Regions from separate parts of the Rhizobium sp. UBA1881 genome, predicted to be linked through region 1. Evidence: predicted binding sites of a transcription regulator. Region 1 holds the regulator's gene; the other holds the start of a gene.

Region 1 (9,392 bases):
GTAGAGCAGCGCCGACTGGTCGTCGTCGGGCACGACGAGCTTGCCCATCTTGTGCAGCCCGAAGAAGGGCGTGCCCTCCTCGATCGTCAGCTGGTAGAGCGACAGATGGTCGACGGCGTAAGAGATCGCTTCGCGCAGCTCCCGTTCCCATTCCTCTACGGTCTGTTTCGGCCGCGCATAGATCAGGTCGAACGACATGCGCGGAAAAATGTCGCGCGCCAGCTTGATCGCCTTCAGCGCATCCTCAACATCGTGCAGACGTCCGAGAAACTTGAGGTCGCGGTCGTTCAGCGCCTGCACGCCAAGCGACACGCGGTTGACGCCGGCGGCGCGGTAGCCGCGAAAACGCTCGGCCTCGACGCTGGAGGGGTTGGCCTCCATGGTGATCTCGATGCCATCGGGCATGTGCCATTCCTTGGCGATGCCGTCGAGAATGGCCGAGACGGTCGATGGGTTCATCAGCGACGGCGTGCCGCCGCCCAAGAAGACGCTGGTCACCGTCTTCGGGCCGCTCAGCTGCCGCATCGCCGCCATCTCCTTCAGGAAGGCGGCGGTGAAGCGCTCCTGGTCCACAGGCTGGTGGCGCACATGGCTGTTGAAGTCGCAATAGGGGCACTTGGCGGCACAGAACGGCCAATGCACGTAGACGCCGAAGCCGGGCTCGCCGGTATCGGGCAAAAGAGATGCATAGCGCGTCAGGTTAGGCTGTTCCAAAGTGTCCACGATTCGGGTCTTATGCGTCCAGGCAGGTTTCGACGAAGATCTTGAAGGCACGGGCGCGATGCGAGAGGGCGGCAGCGTCGCCGGGCTTCCATCCGTGCTTTTCTTCCGCGCTCATCTCGCCGAATGTGGTGTCGTAGCCCTCGGGCTGAAAGACCGGGTCGTAGCCGAAGCCCTCGGTGCCGCGCGGCGGCCAGGCGACGAAGCCTTCGACTTCGCCGCGGAACATTTCGGTGTGCCCATCCGGCCATGCCAGGCAGAGCACGCTGACGAAGCGCGCCGTGCGCTGCTCCGGCGTGGTGGCGCTCTTTTCCTGAAGAGCCGTCTCGACCTTCTGCATCGCCATGGCGAAATCGCGCGTGCCGTCGGCCGTCTCCGCCCAGTTGGCAGTGTAGACGCCAGGCGCGCCGCCGAGAGCGTCGATCACAAGGCCGCTGTCGTCGGAGAGCGACGGCAGGCCCGATGCCTTGGCGGAAGCCAGCGCCTTGATCGCCGCGTTTTCCTCGAAGGTCGTGCCGGTCTCATCCGGCTCGTCGAATTTCAGTTCGGCTGCCGATTTCGCCGAAAAGCCGAAAGGACCGATCAGGTCGGCGATCTCGCGTATCTTGCCGGCATTGTGACTGGCAACGACGATGGTGCGGGTATCGAGCTTGCGCATGAGCGGTCCTTCAAAGATTCCAAAGTTTGGGTTCGGCGCATTCCAGGCTGTTGCCGTCAGGATCGCGGAAATAGATCGATCGCGCCCCGTTCGGCCAGCAGAAATCGCTTTCGATGGAAACGCCCGCTTTGTTGAGCTTTTCCGCGATCAAGTCAATCGCTTCCGCACTCATCCGGAAACAGGCGTGCCCCGCGCCCGTCGTGCCATGCGGCGGAACCGGCAGCGCATCGGAAGAGGGCGGCTTGATGGTTTCCTGGCGGTTGAAGACCAGAAGGATGCCCGGGCCGCAGCGAAAGAAGACGTGCCGGTTGTCATGGCGCAGAACCTTCTCGAGGCCGAGAACATCGCCGTAGAAGCGCTCGGCGGCATCGAGGTCGTCGACATAAAGCGCGGTTTCAAGAATGCCGTCGATCATGCTGTCATTCTCCGGGGCGCCAAAGACCCTCTCTGGCCTGCCGGCCATCTCCCCCACAAGGGGGGAGAACCGCTGGGCGCGCCCGCTTGCCCCAATTGGGCGTCGAGGGCTAGGCCGGGTTAAGCCCTCCCCCTTGTGGGGAGGGTTGGGGAGGGGTCTTGCTTGCTACAGCCTCTCAGCTGTCCTTGGCAAACCCTCAGGCAATCGCCGCCTTCTGCATCTCCACCAGCTCGGCAATGCCGTTCTTGGCAAGCGCCATCAGCGCGCCGAATTCTTCCTCGCTGAACGGCGTGCCCTCGGCCGTGCCCTGGATCTCGACGATCCCGCCCGAACCCGTCATCACGAAGTTCGCATCGGTCTCGGCGGACGAGTCCTCGAGGTAGTCGAGATCGATAACAGGCTGGCTGGCGAAGACGCCGCAGGAGATCGCGGCGACGTGGTCCTTCAGGACCCGCTCGACCTTGATCATGTTGCGGCTTTCCATCCACTTCAGGCAGTCGTAGAGCGCGATCCAAGCGCCGGTGATGGATGCCGTGCGGGTGCCGCCATCGGCCTGGATCACGTCGCAGTCGAGCGTGATCTGGCGTTCGCCGAGTTCCTTGAGGTCGACCACGGCGCGCAGCGAGCGGCCGATCAGGCGCTGGATTTCCTGGGTGCGGCCACCCTGCTTGCCGGCGGCGGCTTCGCGCTTCATGCGGTCGCCGGTGGCGCGCGGCAGCATGCCGTATTCGGCGGTGACCCAGCCCTTGCCGGTGTTGCGCAGCCACGGTGGAGTCTTTTCTTCAAGGCTCGCGGTGCAGAGCACATGCGTGTCGCCGAATTTCACCAGACAGGAGCCTTCGGCGTGCTTGGAAAAGTTGCGCTCGAAGGTGACCTTGCGCATCTGGTCGGTTTTTCTGCCTGATGGCCGCATCCTAATTCTCCTCGGTGCACGGGACCGGGAACGCGGGCGCGATCCCAGGCTTCATCCTATGTGCGGGTCTGTTGTTGACCGCTTCTACGATTGGCGGCGCGCATTTGCAAATTCCCTTTTGCGCGCACGGGGAGATTGGCTATATTTTGCGGTATCATTATCAGCATGGGTGCGCAGGGCTTAATGGAATTCAGGTCGTCGACGATTTCGGATGCCGTTGCCGCGCTGGACGAACGCTCCAAGGAAATCTTCCGTCGCATCGTCGAGGGCTATCTGGAGACGGGCGAGCCGCTGGGCTCGCGCAATCTTTCGCGCATCCTGCCCATGTCGCTGTCGCCGGCCTCGGTGCGCAATGTCATGAGCGATCTGGAAGAGCTCGGCCTCGTCTATTCCCCGCATGTCAGCGCCGGCCGTCTGCCCACGCAGGTGGGCCTGCGCTTCTTCGTCGATGCCTTCATGCAGGTCGGCGATCTCTCCGCCGAGGACCGCGCCAATATCGACCGGCAGGTGCGGGCGGAAAGCCGCGACGGCCCGATGGAAGCGATGATGAACGAGGCAAGCCGCATGCTGTCGGGCATGTCGCGCGGCGCTGGTCTCGTCATCACCTCCAAGAGCGATCCCGTGCTCAAGCACGTCGAGTTCATCCGCCTGGAGCCCACCAAGGCGCTGGCCGTTCTCGTCGGCGATCACGATCAGGTCGAAAACCGCATTATCGAGCTGCCCGCCGGCGTCACCTCCTCGCAGCTCACCGAGGCCGCCAATTTCCTCAACGCCCACATGACCGGCCAGACGCTGCCCGAACTGCGCAGCCAGCTCGGTCGCTTGAAGGCCGATGTGCGCCACGAACTCGACGCGCTCTCGCAAGATCTGGTGGAGCGCGGCATCGCCGTCTGGTCCGGTAGTGCGGACGAAGGCAAGCCGGCGCAGCTCATCATCCGCGGCCGCGCCAATCTCCTGGAGGGGCTGGGCAATCCTGATGATCTCGATCGCCTGCGCATGCTGTTCGATGATCTCGAGAAGAAGGACAGCCTGCTGGAGCTGCTCAATCTGGCCGAAAGCGGCCCCGGCGTGCGCATCTTCATAGGTTCGGAAAACAAGCTCTTCTCGCTCTCCGGCTCCTCGCTGATCGTCGCGCCCTATCGCGACGAGGACGACCGCATCGTCGGCGCCGTCGGCGTCATCGGCCCGACGCGGCTCAACTATTCGCGCATCGTGCCGATGGTCGATTATACCGCCCAGCTCATGGCAAGGCTCTCGCGCCCGTCCAAATAGCGCTATTCCGGCAGCTGCACGCCGGAGCCGCCCATCTCCGAAGGCATGTCCTTGAACTTCGGCAACCCGTCCTTCACGTGCAGGATGGTGTCCTCGTAGTTTACATGCATGGTCGGCTTGTAATCGAGATCGGGGATAACGGGCGCATAGACATCGGTCACGCCCCAGAGCGGATGCTCGCTATAGAGATGCCCGCCGCAGGTGTCGCAGAATTTGCGCACGCTGTAATCGGTCTTCTGGAAGCTCTCGACATGCTCGCCACCCTTGGTGACCCGAACCGCCTGCGGCTGCCACAGCGTGAAGGTGTTGATCGGCCCGGCCGACCAGTGCTGGCAGGAGCGACAATGGCAATAGCCCATCGCGACAGGCGTGCCGGTCACGGTCAGTTCCACGGCACCGCAAAAGCATTTCCCGACATAGACGTTTTCGTCGGCCATCTCAGCACCTCCCAGGTTGAGAGATGAGTGTGGCACCGTATTAGGTTTTGCGAAAGTAAGAATGACATGTGGCTGACGCCTCGCTGTCGCTTTCATATGCGGTCGTCACGGGCCGAACATGCCTGCGTTTGCGACCTTCTTCGTCACGCAGACTTGATTTTTGATGTTCAAAGTTCGATATCGGGCACATCCAAAAGCCACCAATGACCGGAGAACGTCATGACTGACGAGACGACGAAGAACGGACCTGACGCAGCCGCGGAAGAAGCCGCAGCCGACGCCGCCGCAAACGTCGAGAACGAGACCGCAGCCGAGCCCGATCCGATCGAGCTGCTGAAGGCTGAGAATGCCGAGCTGCGCGACCGCTATCTGCGCCTCGCCGCAGACATGGACAATCTGCGTCGCCGCACCGAGCGCGAAGTCAAGGACGCCAAGTCCTATTCCGCGGCCGGCTTCGCCCGCGATATGCTGGCTGTCTCCGACAACCTGCGCCGCGCGCTCGACGCCATCCCGGAAGAGGCCCGCGCTGGCGCCGATGCCGGCCTGACGACGCTGATCGAAGGTGTCGAGATGACCGAGCGCTCGATGCTGTCGACGCTGGAGCGCCACGGCGTGCGCAAGCTGGAGCCGGTCGGCCAGAAGTTCGACCCTAACTTCCACCAGGCGATGTTCGAAGTGCCGAACCCCGACGTGCCCAACAACACCGTCGTCCAGGTCGTCCAGGCCGGCTATTCCATCGGCGAACGCGTATTGCGCCCGGCCATGGTCGGCGTCGCCAAGGGCGGCCCGAAGATCGTCGAAGCCGAAACCAACTCGGTCTTCGACCAGAAGGACGCCTGATCCGATCGGGCCAGCTTCTAAGAGTGTTAGATAATCAGCAACCGGGTGCCAAAAGCCCCGGTTGTTTTCATTTTGCGGGGCACCCCATCACGAGACCAGAGCAGGCATACCGACTGTGTCAGCGGCGTGAGTTCGGTTCGAGTTTTTTATCGATGACCAGAGTGACCGGAGAAAGCTTCGTCATGCGGCGTCGGTGATGGCGGCGATGAAAGCGTCCGCCATATCGAGGTCGCGCTGCGAAGGCGTTCCGGGATAGGGGATATCGTTGTCGTTGGCGACTTCGTACAGCTCCATCTCGTCATCGAGATGAAGCGACGCGATGGCACGCTTCGTGGACATGAGGCCGCGGCTCCATGCCCACAGAATGTCGTGAACGGTCACAGGGTTTTCGTGGTCGAAGAGTACGTCTTGGCTCATCTGCGTCCTCGTCAGTCCCTGATATCCTACAGCACGGAAGACCTTGCCGCCAGTTGCGGCAAATCATCTTGCTCAGATGCGGGCGAAGCGTTCGATCAGGAGATCGAAGAAGCCGTCCGCATCGACATCGCGCATCACGGTTGCGTTGCGCTTGCGGTCGGTCACGTGCCACCAGTCGACCACGGTCATGCCGACGGTCAGCTCCGACTTCACCTCGATCTCGACGTTGCAGACCCGTCCCTTGAACAGCTCCGGCTTCAGCAGATAGGCAACGACCGTCGGGTCGTGCAGCGGACCGCCGTCCGAGCCGTATTTCTCGATATCGAAGCGCTCGAAGAACTCCAGCATCTCGACCATCGCGATCGCCGGCCGCGTGCCGATCTCGGCCATGCGCTTGACGCGCGATTTCAGCGTCAAGAGCTTGTGCGTCACGTCGAGCGGCATCATCACGATCGGCACGCCGGAGCGGAACACGATGTCGGCGGCCTCGGGATCGACGTAGATGTTGAATTCGGCCGCCGGCGTGATGTTGCCGCCCTCGGAATAGCCGCCGCCCATCATGACGAGCTCGCGCACGCGGCCGATGATATCTGGCGCCTTCTGGAAGGCGAGGCCGACATTGGTCAGCGGTCCGAGCGTGCAGAGCGTCACAGTGCCTTCAGGCTCGTTGCGCAGCGTCTCGATGATGAAGTCGACGGCGTGTCCCGCCTGCAAAGGCATGGTCGGCTCGTCGAGTTCGGGACCGTCGAGGCCGGTCTTGCCGTGCACATGCTCGGCGGTGACGAGCGGGCGGGCGATCGGCTTGTCGGCGCCGGCGAAAACCTTGGTGTCGGTCTTGCCGCAGAGCTCGCAGACGATGCGCGCATTGCGGCTGGTATAGGAGAGCGGCACGTTGCCGGCGACGGTGGTGATGCCGAGCAGTTCCAGTTCCTCGGGGCTGCCGAAGGCCAGCATGATCGCGGCCGCATCGTCCTGACCTGGGTCGGTGTCGATAATGATCTTTCTCGGGTTTGCCATTCCGTTCGTCCCATCCTCCCGGTGCCTGTATCGATGCATGCACCATCTGTTTATCTTCCCGCCGCAAATCGGCACAGCCGGCGCGGGGCAGGATTTGATGCGAGGCGCAGCAAGCTTTGTCAAGGCGGTGCAATCGCGTGCTGTCGGGACCGCAGGTCTTGCTTCCCTGTCTCGCGCCCTGTCTTGCGAATGACAGCATTCGTTCCCATATTAGCAACATCCGGATGCTGTCTTCAGGTCCGGAAGGGTCGCTTGCATCAAGGACTTGGAACGCTGATGAGCCGTATGACGCCTTTCGCCAGCCCGCTGTTGCTGGGTTTCGACGCCATGGAAAAGACGCTGGAGCGGATTTCCAAGGCGAGTGACGGATATCCCCCCTATAACATCGAGCGCCTTGCCGCCGACCGCATCACCGATGATCCTGAGCGCCTGCGTATCACGCTTGCCGTCGCCGGCTTCAGCGAGGAGGAACTCGACATCTCGGTCGAGGAAAACCAGCTGGTCATCCGCGGCCGCCAGGTCGAGCAGGGCGAGCGCGAATATCTCTATCGCGGCATCGCCGCCAGGCAATTCCAGCGCACCTTCGTGCTGGCGGATGGCATGCAGGTTCTCGGCGCGGGCCTCAAGAACGGCCTTCTGTCGGTGGATCTCATTCGCCCGGAGCCGTCGCGTATGGTGAAGAAAATTAACATTTCGGTCCCACAGTAGGACAACGGCGCAAATCGCACCGTTGGTCCCTTCTCTCTGGAGGTACAGGAATGTTGATGAAAGAAGCCAATTCGCACCTGACCAAGACCGAGCTTGCCGGCATCGGCAACGGCGAGGTCGCCTATATCAGGAAAATCCGCTCCGAGGATGTTCCCCGGTGTTTTCCGGAAGCTCCCGATATCGATCCGAACGTCGATCTCTGGGCGCTCTTCGGCGCGGACGGAACCCCGATCCTCCTCACGGACAACCGCTCCAGCACCTTCTTCAAGGCCGCTGAAGACGAGTTGAAGACGGTCAGCCTGCACTAAAGGCGGGTCAGCATAAAAACAGACGGCGTTCCCCGGAGCGCCGTTGTTTTGTTTTTGAGGGGCGACTCATGCTACGCCCCATCTCATGCGAATAGCGTCCTTCCAGCGTTCCCCCATTTTCGATGACGCTGAGAAGGCGGCGGGCGTGATCTCACGCGAGCTGACATGGGCCGATAGCCAAGGCGTCGATCTCGCCATCTTTCCCGAATGCTACCTCCAGGGCCACAGCTACGACCGCGCGATCAACGAGCGGCGCTCGCTTAGCGTCGATGATCCGGCGCTGCAAAAGCTGCTCGAACCGCTCCGTTCCATCAGGACAGCGGCGATCGTCGGCTTCGTCGAGCGTCGCGGTGATCTGGTCTACAACAGCGCCATGCTGATCGAGAACGGCACCGTCGCGGGCGTATACGCCAAGGCGAACCCGCTGGAAGATGGCTGCACGCCCGGCGATGCATTTCCCGTCTGGCGAAGAGCCGGTCGCGGCTTCGGCATCAATATCTGCAGCGACTTTCGTGATCCGGCATTCTCCGATGCCATCGTGGCAAACGGCGCCTCCGTCGTCTGCGCCCCGCTCAACATGATGATCCGGGAGCACAAGGTGGATCAATGGCGCGAGCCCGCGATAGAGAGCCTTCGCGCCTGCGCGGTCCGCACGGGCTGCTGGGTCATCTCCTCCGATGTCGTCGGCGACAGGGGAGATGGCTGGATGAGCTGCGGCTGCACGCTTGCGGTCGGGCCGGACGGTATGATCGCGAGCAAGGTGCCGGAATGGGAAGAGGGCGCTATCTTGCTGGATATTGATTGACGCTACCGGCCTAAGCCGATGCTCAGCCTTGGCCAAACAGCATGGACATCGGATAAGGCAGCGCCAGCTGCGGCATGTCGTTTTGTGTGAAGTACCGGATGGATTTGGTCTCGCTGTCCGTCCATACGCCGCTGCTGTCGCCAACACGGCACTTGAACAGCGTCACGACATACTCGACCTGATCGCCATTCGGATAAACATATCTGAATTCGTGTCCGCCGAAGACGCCGAGAATGCTGGTCGATGTGACGACAAGCCCGGTCTCTTCCATGACTTCACGGATAATGGCTTCCTGCGGCGTCTCGCCCGGCTCGATCGCGCCGGCGGGCAGGCTCCATGCTTCTCCGGATGATTTTTCCTGCAGCAGCAGGCGGCCCGCCTCGTCACGGATGACGGCGGCGACGGCGGGAAGCAGGATGAGGCGATTGCCGATGAGTTTGCGAAGGTCGGTCAGGTAGGATGCCATTCGCTGACCTCGCTTGATTGATCAGACGCGCTTGAACGTCAGATAGGCGGATGAGCGTCCTTCGCGCCTAGCCTTGGCCTCGTAGCGCGTGCTCGGCCAGCCCTCGTAGGGCGTCAGCCAGTCTGCCGCGTTGCTGGCCTGCCAGTCGAAGCCGCCGTGGTCGCGGCACTTCAAGAGCGTCCAGTTCACGTAGGTGTCGATGTCGGAGGCGAAGCAGAACAGGCCGCCGGGCTTCAGCACGCGGTGAAAGCGGTCGAGATTGGTCTTGGAGACGAAGCGGCGTTTCCAGTGCTTCCGCTTCGGCCAGGGATCGGGATAGAGCAGGTCGATCTGGTCGATCGATGCGTCCGGCAGCCAGTCGAGCAGCTGTGTCGCATCGTCGTTGTAGACGCGGACGTTGCGGGCGCCGGCATTGT
Region 2 (16,033 bases), on a different contig from region 1:
TGGGGTCGTCGACCTGGCGGTATTCGGTCGGCGGATCGGAGATGTAGCGGCGCTGGTCGATATAGGCGCCCTTCTGGATGGCGCGGGCTTCGCGGAAGGCCTTGGCCTGGGCTTCCGTCGTGCGACGACCGCCTTCGACCTCGTTGTTGGCGAGCGGCGACTGGTAGCCGGACTTGTCGCTGTTCTCGTCGGCTTCCTTGACGAGGCGGGCGCGGGTTTCCTCAGGCGATTCGACCCACTGCGGATTGTCCTTGCTGGCGATCGATTGCTGCGGCGCGACCAGGTTTTCCTTGTCGCCGGCCTTGGGAACCACGAGGCCCGGACGCGGATTGTACTTCACGCCCTTGTTCTTGGGCTCGGTGCCGGTCAGCGAGGTGGATTGGCCAAGGTCATCGGTCAGCTGCTCGAATGCCGTCTTGTCCGTGCCGTAGCGGGGGCCGCTCGTGCAGCTCGACATCATCGCAGTGCCTGCCATCGCAACAGTCAGGCATGCGCCCAAACGGAACCAACGCTTCGATAACATGAAAACCCTTCCAGCCATGCCGGTGCAGTCAATGCTCAACCGGACATCCTCCCCGTGACGGAAAAATCCGGCCAATTTCAGGCAGCTTTTACCGGATGAACCGCGATTGCGCAATTCATCCGGCAACTTTCTTCGGTTTATGCCGCAAGTTCGCGCAATGCGGCAGCATCGCGGGCGGAAACGTCGGGATACTCGGGATCGGAGCCGACATCCGTGGTGATCCGCCACGAGCGGGCGCACTTCTCACCTTCGGCAAGCTTCGGCTCGACGCTGACGCCGGCCACTTCGGTGAGACGGAACGCGTCGGACGGGCCTTCATTGCCCTCGATGACGACGCCCGAGGTGATGCAGATCTCCTCGAAGTCCTGGCCCTCGAGCGCCTTCAGGAGCTCGGCATCGGCGATATGGACGACCGGAGCCGCTTCCAGCGAGGAGCCGATGCGCTTGTCCTTGCGCTCGATTTCGAGAGCACCGGTGACGACCGTGCGGACCGCGCGGATCTTCTTCCACTTCTCGGCCAGCGCCTCGTCCTTCCAGTTGGCTGGAATCTCGGGGAACTGCTCGAGGTGGACGGAGACGGCACCAGGGTTGCGCGAGAGCCATGCCTCTTCCGTCGTAAACGGCAGCATCGGAGCAAGCCAGGTCACCATACAATCGAAGATGTTGCGGATGACATGCAGCGAGGCGCGGCGGCGCAGGCTGGATGGCGCGTCGCAATAGAGCGCATCCTTGCGGACGTCGAAGTAGAAGGCCGAGAGCTCGACATTGGCGAAGTCGATCAGCGCGCGGGCGATCTTCTTGAAGTCGAAGGCGTCGTAATTCTCGCGTACCAGCTGGTCGAGCTCGGCCAGGCGATGAAGCATCAGCTGCTCCAGCTCCGGCATCTCGGAGACTTCGAAGGTCTCGCCCTTGTCGTGCGCCAGCGTGCCGAGCATCCAGCGGATGGTGTTGCGCAGCTTTCTGTAGGCATCGACATTGGTCTGGATGATCGTCTTGCCGACGCGCAGGTCGTCAGCATAGTCTGATGTCATGACCCAGAGGCGCAGGATGTCGGCGCCGGCATCCTTCATGATTTCCTGCGGCGAGGTTACGTTGCCCTTGGACTTCGACATCTTCTCGCCCTTCTCGTCCATGGTGAAGCCATGGGTAAGAACGGCGTTATAGGGCGCGCGGCCACGGGTCGCGGCCGATTCCAGCAGCGACGAGTGGAACCAGCCGCGATGCTGGTCGGAGCCTTCGAGATAGAGATCGGCCGGCCACTTCAGGTCCGGGCGGTCTTCCAGCGTAAACGTGTGGGTCGAGCCACTGTCGAACCAGACATCGAGGATGTCCATGACCTGCGTCCACTTGGCGTGGTCGTGACCGTTGCCGAGGAAGCGATCCTTGGCGCCTTCGGCGAACCAGGCATCGGCACCCTCCACGTCGAAGGCTTGGAGGATGCGATTGTTGACCTCTTCGTCCTGCAGGACGTTGCCGTCTTCATCGGCAAAGACGCAGATCGGAACGCCCCATGCGCGCTGGCGCGAGAGAACCCAGTCAGGACGCTGCTCGATCATGGCACGCAGCCGGTTCTGGCCGGCGGCGGGTACGAAACGGGTGTCGTCGATGGCGTTCAGCGCACGGGTGCGCAGCGTCGTGCCGTCCTTGAGGTCCTTGTCCATGTAGACGAACCACTGCGGCGTATTGCGGAAGATGATCGGCTTCTTGGAGCGCCAGGAATGCGGATAGGAATGCTTCAGGCGGCCACGGGCAAACAGCGCGTTGCGTTCGATCAGCGTCTTGATGACGCGCTCGTTGGCATCGCCCTTCTTGCCGTTGTCGTCCATGACGCGGGCGCCCTCGAAGCCGGGGGCGTCTGCGGTATAGGTGCCGCTGTCGTCGACCGGGAACGGGATTGATCTTGAGACCTCAGACAGTTCGGCAAGAAACTGCTGCCGCTCGGCCACAGAAATCCCAGGAGTGTTCGCGAAATTGAGAAGTCTGTTTTTCTGGTATTCGATCCATGCCTCATAGTCTTCGCGTCCATGGCTCGGAGCCGTGTGGACAAAACCCGTACCGGCATCATCGGTGACATGATCGCCAGGGATAAGCGGCACAGCGAATTCATACCCACCGCCAATACCCTTAAGGGGATGAGCGGCAGTCATTGACGCCAGTTCGCGAGCGGAAACGTTACTCAGCCGCTTTGCTTCGAGTTTCGCCTTCTTGAAGGACTCTTCGGCCAGCGCGTCGGCGAAGATCAGCTTCTCGCCAGACTGCGGGCCGAAGTCGTTTTCAGCAGCCGTGATCTCATAAAGACCGTAGGCGACCTTCGGCGAGTAGGCGATGGCGCGGTTGCCGGGGATCGTCCATGGCGTTGTCGTCCAGATGACGACATGGGCATCGGCCAGCTCGCCGGCGCCACCCACGACCGGGAACTTCACCCAGATCATATCACTCTCGACGTCGTGGTATTCGACTTCGGCTTCTGCCAGCGCCGTGCGCTCGACCACCGACCACATGATCGGCTTCGAGCCGCGATAGAGCTGGCCGCTCATGGCGATCTTCAACAGTTCGCCGGCGATGCGGCTTTCGGCGTGGAAGTTCATCGTCAGATACGGATTGTCGAAATCACCCTCGATGCCGAGGCGCTTGAACTCGTCGCCCTGGATCTTGATCCACTTTTCAGCGTAAGCGCGGCATTCCTTGCGGAACTCGATCATCGCGTCGGCCTGCTTGAGATCAGGCTTGGCCTTACCCTTGGCGCGGTAGTTCTCTTCCTCGATCTTCCACTCGATCGGAAGGCCGTGGCAATCCCAGCCGGGAACGTAATTGGCATCGAAGCCGCGCATCTGGAACGAGCGGTTGATGACGTCCTTCAGGATCTTGTTCAGCGCGTGGCCGATATGGATGTTGCCGTTGGCATAGGGAGGGCCGTCGTGGAGGACGAATTTCTCGCGGCCGGCGGCAGAGGCGCGCAGCTTCTTGTAGAGGCCCATCTCCTGCCAGCGGGCAACGGTTTCCGGCTCCTTCTGCGGCAGGCCGGCGCGCATCGGGAAATCGGTTTCGGGGAGATAGAGGGTCTTGGAGTAATCGATCTTTTCGGCTGTATCGGTCATGTCTGGCAATCGTCTCTTCTAGCGATCGTGCTTTACGCCTCGCAAACGGGCGCAACGGACTTGGAAATATCGTGGCGGCGGAAGCGCTCTGAGGTCGAGCGCCGAAAACCCGGACCTTCCGGCCGCTTAGCGCGCGCGGAAGGCCGGGCCGATAATTCGTATCGTGATCGCCAGCCGGAATGTGTTCATCGCGCCGGTTCATAGGCGCTTTTGGCGGGAAAAGGAAGAGGAGAATTGGCGCAGCCGCGCCCTCCGCCGACGTTGTGCATCGCCGCCGTTGCTATATATTGAGGCCACGGCAACACAGAGGCTCACTCGATGGTGAAACGCACCTTTTTCATCAAGGCAATCTGGGACGAGGAGGCCAAGGTCTTCTATTCCGAGAGCGATATCGAGGGGCTGCATATCGAAACGGCCGATATCGACGCTTTCGAAGACATCATCTTCGACAGCGCCATCGACCTGATCATTGCCAATCACATGTCCTCATCCGACCTTGCCGACACGCCGCTGAAAGATCTCGTTCCGGCGATCCTCTGGCAGCGCCCGACGCCGCATGTCGCGGCGGCCTGAATGGCCGAGGGCTATACAAGATCGTTTGTGAGATCATTTCCGCCCTCGGCTACGTCTATCTGAAGAACGCCAAGGGATCGCACGAGAAATGGCAATCGCCTGACACCAAGAAAATGCTTCTTGTGCCGCGCAATCTGCAGAGCCGTCATACGGCCAACGCGATCCTGAAGGATGCCGGTTACAAGGGAAAGCTTTGAAGAGGGCCGCGGCGTCACCCGCAGCCCTCCCTCTCCCCCTCAAGCCCGCGCCACCGCCTTGCCGGGCGCCACTGCGTTCACCACCACCGCGACGATGATGTTCACCGCCAGCGCCAGCAACCCGATGTAGATGGTGAACGAGGTCTCGCCAATCGTCACCGGCTGCAGCGGTTTCAACCCGTTGATCCAGACCAGCAGCGTGCCGCCGAAGAAGCCGACGAACCAGCCGGCGAGCAGGCCCTGCGCGCGGAACCAGTTGGTGTAGAGACCGAAGACCAGGGCCGGGAGCGTTTGCAGGATCCAGATGCCGCCGAGGAGCTGCAGGTCGAGAGCGAATTGGGTGGGGAGGAAGATGATGACCAGCAGGGCGCCGACCTTGACGACCAGCGAGGTCATCTTCGCGACTTTTGCTTCGCCCGCATCCGTCACCTGGGGGTTTACATAGGCTTTCCAGAAGTTGCGGGTGAAGAGGTTGGCGGCGCCGATACTCATCACCGCCGCGGGCACCAGAGCGCCGATGGCGATCGCCGCAAAGGCGAAGCCGGCGAACCAGCTGGGGAAGAGGGTCTGGAACAGCGCCGGCACCACGTCATTTGCGCTGTCGAGCTTGAGGCCGGCGGCGTGGCCCATGTAGCCGAGCAGTGCCAGCAGCCCGAGCAGCAGCGTATAGGCCGGCAGCAGCACCGCGTTCTTGCGGATGGTGTTGCCGCTGTTGGAGGCGAAGATGCCGGTCAGCGTGTGCGGATACATGAAGGCCGCGAGTGCCGAGCCGAGCGCCAACGTCGCATAGGCGACATACTGGTTGGAGCCAAGCAGCAGACTGCCGGAACCCTTGGCCTGGAAGGCCGCGTCGGCGGAGGCGAAGACATTGGCGTAGCCGCCGAGCTTCGAGGGGATCAGCGCCACGGCGGCGATCACCACGATATAGATCATGATGTCCTTGACGAAGGCGATCAGCGCGGGTGCTCTCAGGCCCGCCGAATAGGTGTAGAGTGCCAGCACGATGAAGGCGATGGCGAGCGGCACCTCGCCATGCAGGCCTAGCGCCTTCAGCGCCGCCGTCATGCCGACAAGCTGCAGGGCGATATAGGGCATGGTGGCGATGACGCCTGTTGCCGCGACCGCAAGCTCCAGCCCGCGCGAGCCATACTGCCCGTGGACGACGTCGCCCGCCGTGACATAGCCGAAGTCCCGCGCCCGCTTCCAGAGCACCGGCATCACCATGAAGACGAAGGGATAGACGACGATCGTATAGGGCAGCGCGAAGAAGCCATAGGCGCCGACGGTATAGACGAGCGCCGGAACGGCGATGACGGTGTAGGCGGTGTAGAAATCGCCGCCGACCAGGAACCATGTGATCCAGGTGCCGAAGGAGCGGCCGCCGAGACCCCATTCGTCGATATGCGCCATGGTTTCAGGCCGGCGCCAGCGCGAGGCGACGAAGCCCATGACGGTGACGAGGACAAAGAAGAAAATAAAGACGCTGAGCGCCGTGACGTTGAGATCAGTCGTCATTGCGCATGCTCCGGTAAGCGATCCAGGTCAGGAAGGCGGTGATCGGCACCCAGAGGAGCTGATACCAGTAGAAGAACGGGAAGCCGAAGATCACAGGATCGTGGAAATTGTAGAAGGGGACCCAGAGCAGCCCGATATAGGGAATGATGAGCAGCCAGCAGGCCGCCGTTCCAAATCTTTTGTCCATGAGGAGAGTGCCTTTCGCGGATCGGGCGCGGCTTATCCGCGTCTTATCAGATAGATGAGATATGCCAGCCGGCTCGCTCGGCAAGCATCTCTGCCGCGAAAAAGACACAGTTTGTGACTGGGCAGTCGGTTGTGAGACGGATGTCTTCCATCGCCGCACCGCTTTCCTCGGCTGCCTTCACATTCAATTCAAATATTGCTAATATACTATAAGTTGATTTCAATCTGACGTTACATGGTTGCAGGCGGTGGCACGTGGCGAAATCGCCGCGCGCGAAGCGTTGCCTGTTTTCAGCGAGAGGGGCGCGGATGGAACATGTGATCGATAGCGGCAGTGACCGGCGCTATCCCAACAATACCAATTAGCAGATCCAAATAACGGACAGGGTGTTTGAGGGGCGACGCTTCCGGGCGGCGGCGGCGGTCGCCGACCGCAAGCGCTCGATACCCTTATGGCATCCTCGGCTCGATCTCTTTTCGGGAGGGCATGTCGATGGATGATTTTCCATATCATTCGGCGCGCGGCGACATCTTGTCCGGTTTGCGGGCAGCGCTCCACCTGCTCGTAGTCTGAGCCGCCATGTCGAAGCGGAGCGCCTATGTCTCGCTGATCCTCGCCGCCGCCTTCTGGGGCTTCGGTAACATCGCGCAAAAGACGGTGCTCACGCATATGGGCCCGCTGTCGGCCACCATGCTGCGCTGCCTGATTGCGGCGCTGGTGATGCTGCCGCTGGCGGCTTTTGAGCGCAACGATGTGCGGGGACATGGCGCGGGGTGGACAAAGAGCATCCTACGTGTTGCGCTGACCTTCACCGTGGCGATCGCCATACAGCAGACGGCCTATGTCAACGCCACGGTCGTCAATGCGAGCTTCCTGGTCAACACCGCCACCGTGCTAACACCTGTCGTGGCATGGGTCACCTTCGGCGAGACGACGCGGCGGCTGGGTGTCTTCGCGGCCTGCCTGACGCTTGTCGGCATCGGGCTGATGGCCGATGGGATCGGCGGCTTCGCGGCGCTGAACACAGGCGATGTTGCCTGCCTGGTCTCCGCCGTCTTCTACGCGTTCTGGATGGTGCTGCTCGGGCGCCACGCGCGGCGTCATGGCGGGCCGTTCACCTCGGCCTTCGTGCAATTCGCGATCGCCGCGCTGCTCTTGATGCCGGTGGCGCCGCTTCTGGAGCCGCTGACGGGCGAGATGATGTGGCGGGCGGCACCGGAACTGGCGATGCTCGGCATTCTCTCGACGGCGGCCGCGTTCGGGCTGCAGACCTATGCGCAGCGTCATGTGCCGGCATCGAAGGCGGCGGTGCTCGTCTCCGGCGAGAGCATATTCGGCGCGATCGGCGCCTGCCTTGTCTTGCTGGAGCGGCCGCCTGTGATGGCCTGCGTCGGGGCGGCGCTGATCTTTCTGTCGATCGTCATCGTGACGATCGAGCCGGAGGATCCGGTGGCGGCATTGCTTCAACGCAATGCGGAAGAGGAATGAAACTTCAGACGAGGCCGCAGAGCTTGCGGTCGAGCTCGCTGATCGACTGTATGCCTGAGAGTACCGCCCTCGCCTCTTCCTTGTCGCGGTTCATCTGCTCGACCAGCGGTTCGAGGCCGTCGAACTTCAGCTCCGGGCGCAGGTAGGAGAAGAAGGAAACGGAACAGATCTGGCCGTAGAGATCGCCGGAGAAATCGAAGACGAAGGTTTCGAGCAGCGGCGCGCCGTTGTCGGTGACCGTCGGGCGGCGGCCGTAGCTTGCGACCGCGTCGTGCATCGACCCATCCTCGAAGCGAAAGCGGACGGCGTAGATGCCGGGCTTCAGTTCGACCTCGGCTGGCAGGCGCATGTTGGCTGTCGGGAAGCCCAGCTGGCGGCCGAGCTTTTCGCCGCCGATCACCTCGGATTCGACCGTGTAGTGATAGCCGAGCAGGCCGGCGACCTCGCTGACTTCGCCGTCCTTCAACAAAGCGCGGATGCGACTGGAAGAGACCACGTCGGCGTTCTCGTCGCGGAAGGTGTCGATCAGGGTGACGCCGAAGCCGTATTTATTGCCGGCATCCATAAGGAAGGCCGGGCCACCCTCGCGGCCACGGCCGAAATGGAAATCGACGCCGGTCACGACCTCGGAGGCGGCCAGCCAATCCTTGAGGATCGAGTGGATGAAATCGTCAGCCGAGCGCTGCGAGAATTCGCGGTCGAACGGGTATTCGATGACGGCGCCGAAGCCCATGGCCTCGAGAATGCGGGCGCGCAGCGGCGCTGGCGTCAGGCGGAAGACCGGTGTCTGCGGGTTGAAGACCGTGCGCGGATGCGGCTCGAAGGTCAGCACGAGGGCTGGAACGCCACGCGCCTCGGCGATCTCGAGCGCGCGTTCCAGCACCGACTGATGACCGCGATGGACACCGTCGAAATTGCCGATGGCGACCACACCGCCATGCAGGTGGTCTGGCAAGGGCTCTCGGGTTTCATTGCGATGGAAGACGGTCATCGGGCAGACTTTACTGATGCTTCGGGCTTACACAAGATGGTCAGATGGCGGCTCAGGCCAGGCGCGGCATCCACCACTTCGGCGTTGCCTTCTCGCGTTCGAGATAGGCGGTGAGGATCGCCTCGTCGGTCTCGCCGTTCAGCGTGTATTCGGCCGCGTGGATGCCGCCGCTGATATAGAGAAGATCGAGACCGTAATCGAGAGCGCCGCGCACATCCGTCGGCATGCCGTCGCCGATCGCCAGGATGCGGTCCATCTTGAGGTCACCGCGCATTTCGCGGGCAACCGAGAGCACGGCGTCATAAATCGGCTTGTGCGGCTTGCCGGCGATGCGGGTCTTGCCGCCGAGCTGATCGTAATAGGCGGCCATGGCGCCGGCGCAGGGTATCATCTTGTGGCCGCGCTCGACGATCAGGTCGGGGTTGGCACAGATCAGCGGCAAGTCGCGGGCCTGGAAGGCCTTGAGCATGTCGGTGTAATCTTCAGGCGTCTCGGTCTCATCGTCGAAGAAGCCGGTGCAGACGACGCAATCGGCCTCTTCGGCGGAAACGCGGGTGACGCCGATGCCTTCGATGATGGCGATGTCGCGATCCGGGCCGAGCAGGAAGACCTTCTTCGGGCCTTCGGCGATCAGGCCACGGGTGACATCGCCCGAGGTGACGATGCGGTCATAGGCTTCGTCCTGGATGCCGATGTTGCGGAGCTGATCGACGACGAGCGGCGCAATGCGCGGCGAATTGGTGATCAGAACGACCGTGAGACCAGCCTCGCGCGCGGCCTGCAGGGCTGCGGCGGCCTTCGGGAACGGCGAGACGCCGTTGTGCAACACGCCCCACACATCGCAGAACACCGCATCGTAGTGGCTGGTGATCTCTGCGAAATTCTCGATGCGCTGCGCCATTTCAAAGTCCCGGTTTTCATTCGATGAGGGCTGACATCGCAAAGCCCCGCCGCGATGGCAAGAAATTTTGCAATGCGGGACGATGAAATTCTTGCGACCCAGTGCGCTCCGACGGCCTTCAGAGCAGCAGTTCGGCGCCCTTGATGGCAAGGCCAGCGGCGGCGCAAAGCCCCAGCACCTTGACCATGCCCATCTTCACGTAGAACAGCAGGACAGACGCGATCACGAAGATCGCCAGCGCGGCGATATCGATGGTGGCCCATTGCGGCCAGGCGAGACTGACGATGGGGAGGCCCGCGCCTCGCGACAGAAGTGCTAACCGGCCGACCTCGGCGAAGAGCACGTGCAGGCCGAACCAAAGCGACAGATTGAGGATGACGCCGACGACGGCCGCTGTGATGGCGGATAGTGCCGCCGACAGGCCGGCGTTATCGCGCAGCTTCTCGACGAAGGGCGCGCCGGCGAAGATCCAGACGAAGCTAGGGACGAAGGTGGCCCAGGCAACCAGCGTGGCGCCGAGCGCGCCGCCCATCAGCGGCGCCATGAAGAGCGGATTGCGGTAGCCGGCGAGGAAGCCGACGAAACAGAGGACGAGAACCAGCGGGCCGGGCGTGGTCTCGGCCAGCGCCAGGCCATCCAACATCTCGCCCGGCTGCAGCCAGGCATAATGACCGACGGCGACCTGCGCGACATAGGTGAGCACCGCATAGGCGCCGCCGAAGGTGATGACCGCCATCTTGGAGAAGAAGATGAAGAGCGCGCCGAAGACATTGGTCTCGCCGCTCAGCGCCTCGGCGATGAGATCGGAGGGCGCATGCAGATTGCGGACGAGGAGCAACGGTGCCTGCCAGATGAGTATCCAGAAGACGAGAACAAGGAGCGGCCGGGCGATGGCGTGGGTCGTAAACGTGGGCTGGCGGCGGGGCGATTGCGTGTTGAGTTGGGCTTGGGCTTCCTGCGTCGGCGCGTGTCGGCGGGCATAGCGGTGCAGAGCGAAACCCGTGAGGCCGGCGAGGATGACGACGACCGGGAACGGCGCGTTCAGCATGAACAGCGCCAGGAAAGAGGCGCCGGCGATGTAATAATGCGCGCGGGTCTTTAAGGCACGGCGGGCAAGGCGCAGCAGCGCCTCGACGACGACGGCAAGCACGGCCGCCTTGAGGCCGAAGAACAGGGCGGGAAGCCAGGCTGTCTCCTGGAAGACGGCGTAGAGGGCGGAGAGACCCAGCATGACCACGAAGCCGGGGAGGATGAAAAGCAGGCCGGCGAGGATGCCGCCGCGCACACCATGCATCAGCCAGCCGATATAGGTGGCAAGCTGCTGCGCCTCGGGGCCTGGCAAAAGCATGCAGTAGTTCAGCGCATGCAGGAAGCGATCCTCGGAGATCCAGCGCTTTTCGTCGACGATCGTTCGGTGCATCAGGGCGATCTGGCCGGCGGGGCCGCCGAAACTCAGACAGCCGATCCTGGCCCAGACGCGGACGGCCTCGCCAAACGGCACCGATGCCACGCTGTCATCCGCCATCACCGCTCCGTCCACGCTCATATATATCCACCCCTTTGCCGACCTCTGCCGGCTGTCCCCTGTCGCTCGATATCACCCGTATCGAGGCTGGACAATCCCGGCCCGGCGGCGGCGCCGAGACGGCGCCTCCTGATGGCCTTTCGCAAATTGCGGACACGGGTTTATGACAAAGCTCGGCGCCGGGAGATGCGGCGCTGCCCCTGCCCTTTCCGGCATTAACCATCGAAGCGTTTTCCCGTCCTCGACAAGCGCGCGGCAGGTTCACAACTTTGCCATCAAACGGCTATAGGCATGGGGCGTCGGAAAATTACGACAGCTTCCCTTGACTCCCCAGATGGCCGCTCCTAAATGCAGGTCGCTAGCACTCACCAGAGGAGAGTGCTAACACCCATCCGTGTGGGCCATACCGGCCTGCGAGTGTCATTTGATCGAGGGATTAGACAATGGCAAACACCAACTTCCGCCCCCTTCACGATCGCGTCGTTGTTCGCCGCGTTGAGTCCGAAGAAAAGACCAAGGGCGGCATCATCATTCCTGACACCGCCAAGGAAAAGCCGCAGGAAGGCGAAATCGTCGCCGTCGGCACCGGCGCTCGTGACGAGTCCGGCAAGGTCGTCGCTCTCGACGTCAAGGCTGGCGACCGCGTTCTGTTCGGCAAGTGGTCCGGCACCGAAGTCAAGATCAACGGCGAAGACCTTCTGATCATGAAGGAAGCCGACATCATGGGCATCATCGGCTAATCAGCCGGTTTCCCACTTCATCCCAATTCGCTGACACCCCTTTTCAGGAGTTCTCAAAATGGCAGCTAAAGAAGTAAAGTTCGGCCGCTCTGCGCGCGAAAAGATGCTGCGCGGCGTCGACATCCTCGCTGACGCAGTGCAGGTAACCCTCGGCCCGAAGGGGCGTAACGTCGTTATCGACAAGTCCTTCGGCGCTCCGCGCATCACCAAGGACGGTGTATCGGTCGCCAAGGAAATCGAACTCGAAGACAAGTTCGAAAACATGGGCGCCCAGATGGTCCGCGAAGTTGCTTCGAAGACCAACGACATCGCTGGCGACGGCACCACGACGGCTACCGTTCTGGCCCGCGCTATCGTTCGCGAAGGCGCCAAGGCCGTTGCTGCCGGCATGAATCCGATGGACCTGAAGCGCGGTATCGACCTCGCTGTTGCAGAAGTCGTCAAGGACCTGCAGGCCAAGGCAAAGAAGATCTCCACCTCGGCTGAAGTTGCCCAGGTTGGCACGATCTCCGCAAACGGCGACAAGCAGGTCGGTGACGACATTGCTGAAGCCATGCAGAAGGTCGGCAACGAAGGTGTCATCACCGTCGAAGAAGCCAAGACCGCTGAAACCGAACTCGAAGTCGTCGAAGGCATGCAGTTCGACCGCGGCTACCTGTCGCCTTACTTCGTCACCAACCCGGAAAAGATGGTCGCCGACCTCGACGACGCTTACATTCTCCTCCACGAGAAGAAGCTCTCGAACCTGCAGGCGATGCTCCCGGTTCTCGAAGCCGTCGTTCAGACCGGCAAGCCGCTCCTCATCATCGCTGAAGACGTCGAAGGCGAAGCTCTTGCTACGCTCGTCGTCAACAAGCTGCGTGGCGGCCTGAAGATCGCTGCCGTCAAGGCTCCTGGCTTCGGCGATCGCCGCAAGGCCATGCTGGAAGACATCGCTATCCTCACGGGCGGCACTGTCATCTCCGAAGACCTCGGCATCAAGCTCGAATCCGTAACGCTCGACATGCTCGGCCGTTCGAAGAAGGTTTCGATCTCCAAGGAAAACACGACGATCGTCGACGGCGCTGGCGCCAAGTCCGACATCGAAGGCCGCGTTGCTCAGATCAAGGCTCAGATCGAAGAAACCTCTTCCGATTATGACCGCGAAAAGCTGCAGGAACGTCTTGCCAAGCTCGCTGGCGGCGTTGCCGTCATCCGCGTCGGCGGCTCCACGGAAATCGAAGTCAAGGAACGCAAGGACCGCATCGACGACGCTCTGAACGCAACGCGCGCTGCTGTTCAGGAAGGTATCGTACCTGGTGGTGGCGTTGCCCTCCTCCGTTCGGCTTCCAAGATCACTGCAAAGGGTGCAAACGACGACCAGGAAGCTGGCGTCAACATCATCCGTCGCGCTCTGCAGTCGCTGGTTCGCCAGATCTCCGAGAACGCCGGTGACGAAGCATCGATCGTTGTTGGCAAGATCCTCGAGAAGAACGAAGACAACTACGGCTACAACGCCCAGACGTCTGAATATGGCGACATGATCGCCATGGGCATCGTCGACCCGGTCAAGGTTGTTCGTACGGCTCTGCAGAACGCAGCTTCGGTTGCTTCGCTGCTGATCACGACGGAAGCCATGATCGCCGAGCTGCCGAAGAAGGACGCTCCTGCCGGCATGCCTGGCGGCATGGGCGGCATGGGCGGCATGGACATGATGTAATCAGACCATAAGGTCTGATTACAGAACTGTACGTGAAAGCCGCCCATACACTTTAAGTGCTTCAGCGCGTCAAGCGCGCTGAAGTGGCGGCATGGACATGATGTAAGACCTTCGGGTCTTATGTCTGAGCCATCAGGTTCAGGTTACGGAAGGGCGGCCCTCGGGTCGCCCTTTTCGTTTTGTGATTCGCGCTCACATTCGCGTGCGGAATTTTTCAACCGTGTGATGAAACGTATAATCATACAAATGGCAAGCCGTTGAGCTTGGCGAGGCTTTCGTGAAGCTTGCTCGACGGGCGATTTTTACCGAGGGGTCAAATTCTCGTAACAATCGAGTTTTCTTGCCAATGGTTGCCGTCAGAGGTAGGAAACGCCCGCAACTCCATCAATTTCGCGTTATTTAGCAGTGGTTTCATCAACCTTTCCGCTATTTTTGATCGTTGATGAGTGGGCGCGAGGATACGCCTGCGTGTTAAAAACCGTTGCCGTTTCTGCAAAAAAACTTATAGATTCGCGCTGTGTTCGGCGCTTCGTTCAAGGCGCACTTGCCGCTGCATCGCCAACACCGCTCAGAATTGCATTGACGCATGAACCGAGTTTCTTATCCTGAATTAAATTAGAAGTTGCATATTTTGGAAAGGCTGGGCAGAGTGGGCTCACTTCTTGGGGCGACCGCTCGGAACGCTATTTTCCGGCCACCGAGCATGAAGCGCGGCGTCGACTGAAACTGTAATGTTTGCCGGGTGTGCAGCACGGGAGAACGCTGCGCCCAAACTGGGGAACAATGTGTTTAAGATAACAAAAACCAACGCATCCGCACCGCTGATGCGCGGATCGCTGGAACTCAACGACAACAATCCCGACATGCTCGCTCAGCTCTCGATATCGGAAAGCTGGGTCGGCGACTTTTCAAGCGGCGTGATCCGCCTTCAGGAACGCAGCGCCCGGCTTCATGGTCTGTCGGTGCCCGAATGCGGCTTGCTCAGTCTGATGCGCTGCTACGATCCGAGGGATCGCGGCCGCATCGTCCAGATTTTCGAACAGGCAGCTGCCCTGTCCTCATCCTTCTGTTTTTCGACCACGATTATCCTGCCGAACGGCTATCGCCAGCCGCTTTTCTGCATGGGTGAATCGAACGGCTACGAAGAGGAAGGCAATGGCAGCATGATCGGCATGTTCATCTTCCCGCGCATCGAAGCCGACACCGGCAAGGCCGCCATTCGCCGCCAGTAAAACTTACCTGCTGTCACGGAAAAGCCGGCCCAATGGGCCGGCTTTTGACGTTATGGGCACATATTGCCTAGATGGTTCAGGCCGGGCGTGCCGGGATGTTCAGGCCCTTTTCGCTCGCCGGGCGCGCGATGCAGCGCTTCAGCCAGTCCATGACCGCCGGGAACTTGTCGTATTCCAGAAGCTCGCGGCCACCATAGAAGACATCGGCGCCGCGTACCCATGGGAACGTGGTGATATCGGCGATGGTGTAGGTGTCGCCCATGATCCACTGACGTCCCTGCAGGCGCTCTTCCAGAACGCCGAGCAGGCGCTTGGACTCGTCACGATAACGCTCCACCGGATAGGAATTGTTGGCGACCTTGTCGGCGGCGAACTTATGGAAGTGGCCGAACTGGCCGAACATCGGCCCGATGCCGCCCATCTGGAAGAACACCCACTGGAGCGTCTCGTAGCGGCCGGCAGCATCCGCCGGGATGAGCTTGCCGGTCTTTTCGGCGAGATAGACCAGGATCGCTCCGGATTCGAACAAGCCGATCGGCTTTCCATCAGGGCCATTGGGATCGATGATCGCCGGAATGCGGCCATTCGGATTGAGCGACATGAACTCCGGAGATTTCTGATCATTGGTGCCGAACGAGATCAGATGCGGCTCATAGGGTAGAGCAAGCTCCTCAAGCGCGATCGACACCTTCACGCCGTTCGGCGTCGGCAGCGAATAGAGCTGGATGATATCGGGGTTGCTTGCCGGCCAGCGTTTCGTGATCGGGAATGCGGAAAGGTCTGCCATCTGAAGTCTCCAGTTGCGGTAGGTGGCCCGACCATAGAAGAGCGCGCGGCGCAATGGCAAGCCGCCACCATTCGCTATTGTCGTTCACTATTATTGAACGAACTGTCCCCTCCCGTCTATCTTTCCATGACGACCAAAATAGAGGAGAAACGGTGCATACGAGATCGACAACCGTGCCGGGGGGCACACCGGTCTCAACTCATTCAACCGGAGACAGTTCCATGTCGAATACCCAGAACATTGTCATTCTCGTCGCCCGCATTCTTCTGTCCTTCATCTTCATCTATTCCGGCTTCGGCAAGCTGACCGACCCGGCTGGCACCGCCGGCATGATCACCGGCGCCGGCCTGCCTGCCGCCACCGCCCTTGCCTACCTCGCCGGCCTGTTCGAACTCGTCACCGGTCTTGCCGTTCTCATCGGCTTCCAGACGAAGATCGTCGGCTGGGCGCTGGCCGCATTCTGCGTCTTCACCGGTCTCGTCTTCCACTCCGGCACCGTTGCCGTTCCCGGCTGGCCGGATGCCGCTCTCGGCTGGATCAACGCTCTCAACGGCATCATGCTGATGAAAAACTTCAC

What was found. The regulator HrcA, encoded in region 1, represses chaperone genes, less so after heat shock. The targets are predictions, from matches to a motif close to GTTAGCACTCNCNNNNNGNGAGTGCTAAC.
Region 2: the regulator HrcA is predicted to act here: its motif matches at 11,356-11,384, upstream of groES (co-chaperone GroES).

The regions. Positions count from the first base shown of each region.
Region 1 covers NZ_DDHH01000061.1:742-10,133, reverse strand. The annotation lists gene hemW (radical SAM family heme chaperone HemW) at 1-723, opposite strand, end outside; gene rdgB (RdgB/HAM1 family non-canonical purine NTP pyrophosphatase) at 734-1,378, opposite strand; gene B3605_RS07325 (VOC family protein) at 1,389-1,793, opposite strand; gene rph (ribonuclease PH) at 1,990-2,706, opposite strand; gene hrcA (heat-inducible transcriptional repressor HrcA) at 2,890-3,978, shown strand; gene B3605_RS07310 (GFA family protein) at 3,981-4,415, opposite strand; gene grpE (nucleotide exchange factor GrpE) at 4,635-5,255, shown strand; gene B3605_RS07300 (hypothetical protein) at 5,436-5,672, opposite strand; gene B3605_RS07295 (nucleoside hydrolase) at 5,745-6,689, opposite strand; gene B3605_RS07290 (Hsp20 family protein) at 6,966-7,397, shown strand; gene B3605_RS07285 (DUF1150 family protein) at 7,448-7,705, shown strand; gene B3605_RS07280 (carbon-nitrogen hydrolase family protein) at 7,791-8,510, shown strand; gene B3605_RS07275 (NUDIX domain-containing protein) at 8,533-8,976, opposite strand; gene trmB (tRNA (guanine(46)-N(7))-methyltransferase TrmB) at 8,998-9,392, opposite strand, start outside.
Region 2 covers NZ_DDHH01000010.1:14,325-30,357, forward strand. The annotation lists gene B3605_RS01105 (hypothetical protein) at 1-523, opposite strand, end outside; gene ileS (isoleucine--tRNA ligase) at 661-3,621, opposite strand; gene B3605_RS01115 (DUF1902 domain-containing protein) at 3,940-4,194, shown strand; gene mctP (monocarboxylate uptake permease MctP) at 4,431-5,906, opposite strand; gene B3605_RS01125 (DUF3311 domain-containing protein) at 5,896-6,093, opposite strand; gene B3605_RS01130 (DMT family transporter) at 6,673-7,581, shown strand; gene B3605_RS01135 (bifunctional riboflavin kinase/FAD synthetase) at 7,586-8,572, opposite strand; gene B3605_RS01140 (TIGR01459 family HAD-type hydrolase) at 8,625-9,473, opposite strand; gene chrA (chromate efflux transporter) at 9,592-11,019, opposite strand; gene groES (co-chaperone GroES) at 11,442-11,738, shown strand; gene groL (chaperonin GroEL) at 11,797-13,437, shown strand; gene B3605_RS01160 (hypothetical protein) at 14,223-14,669, shown strand; gene B3605_RS01165 (glutathione binding-like protein) at 14,746-15,456, opposite strand; gene B3605_RS01170 (DoxX family protein) at 15,678-16,033, shown strand, end outside.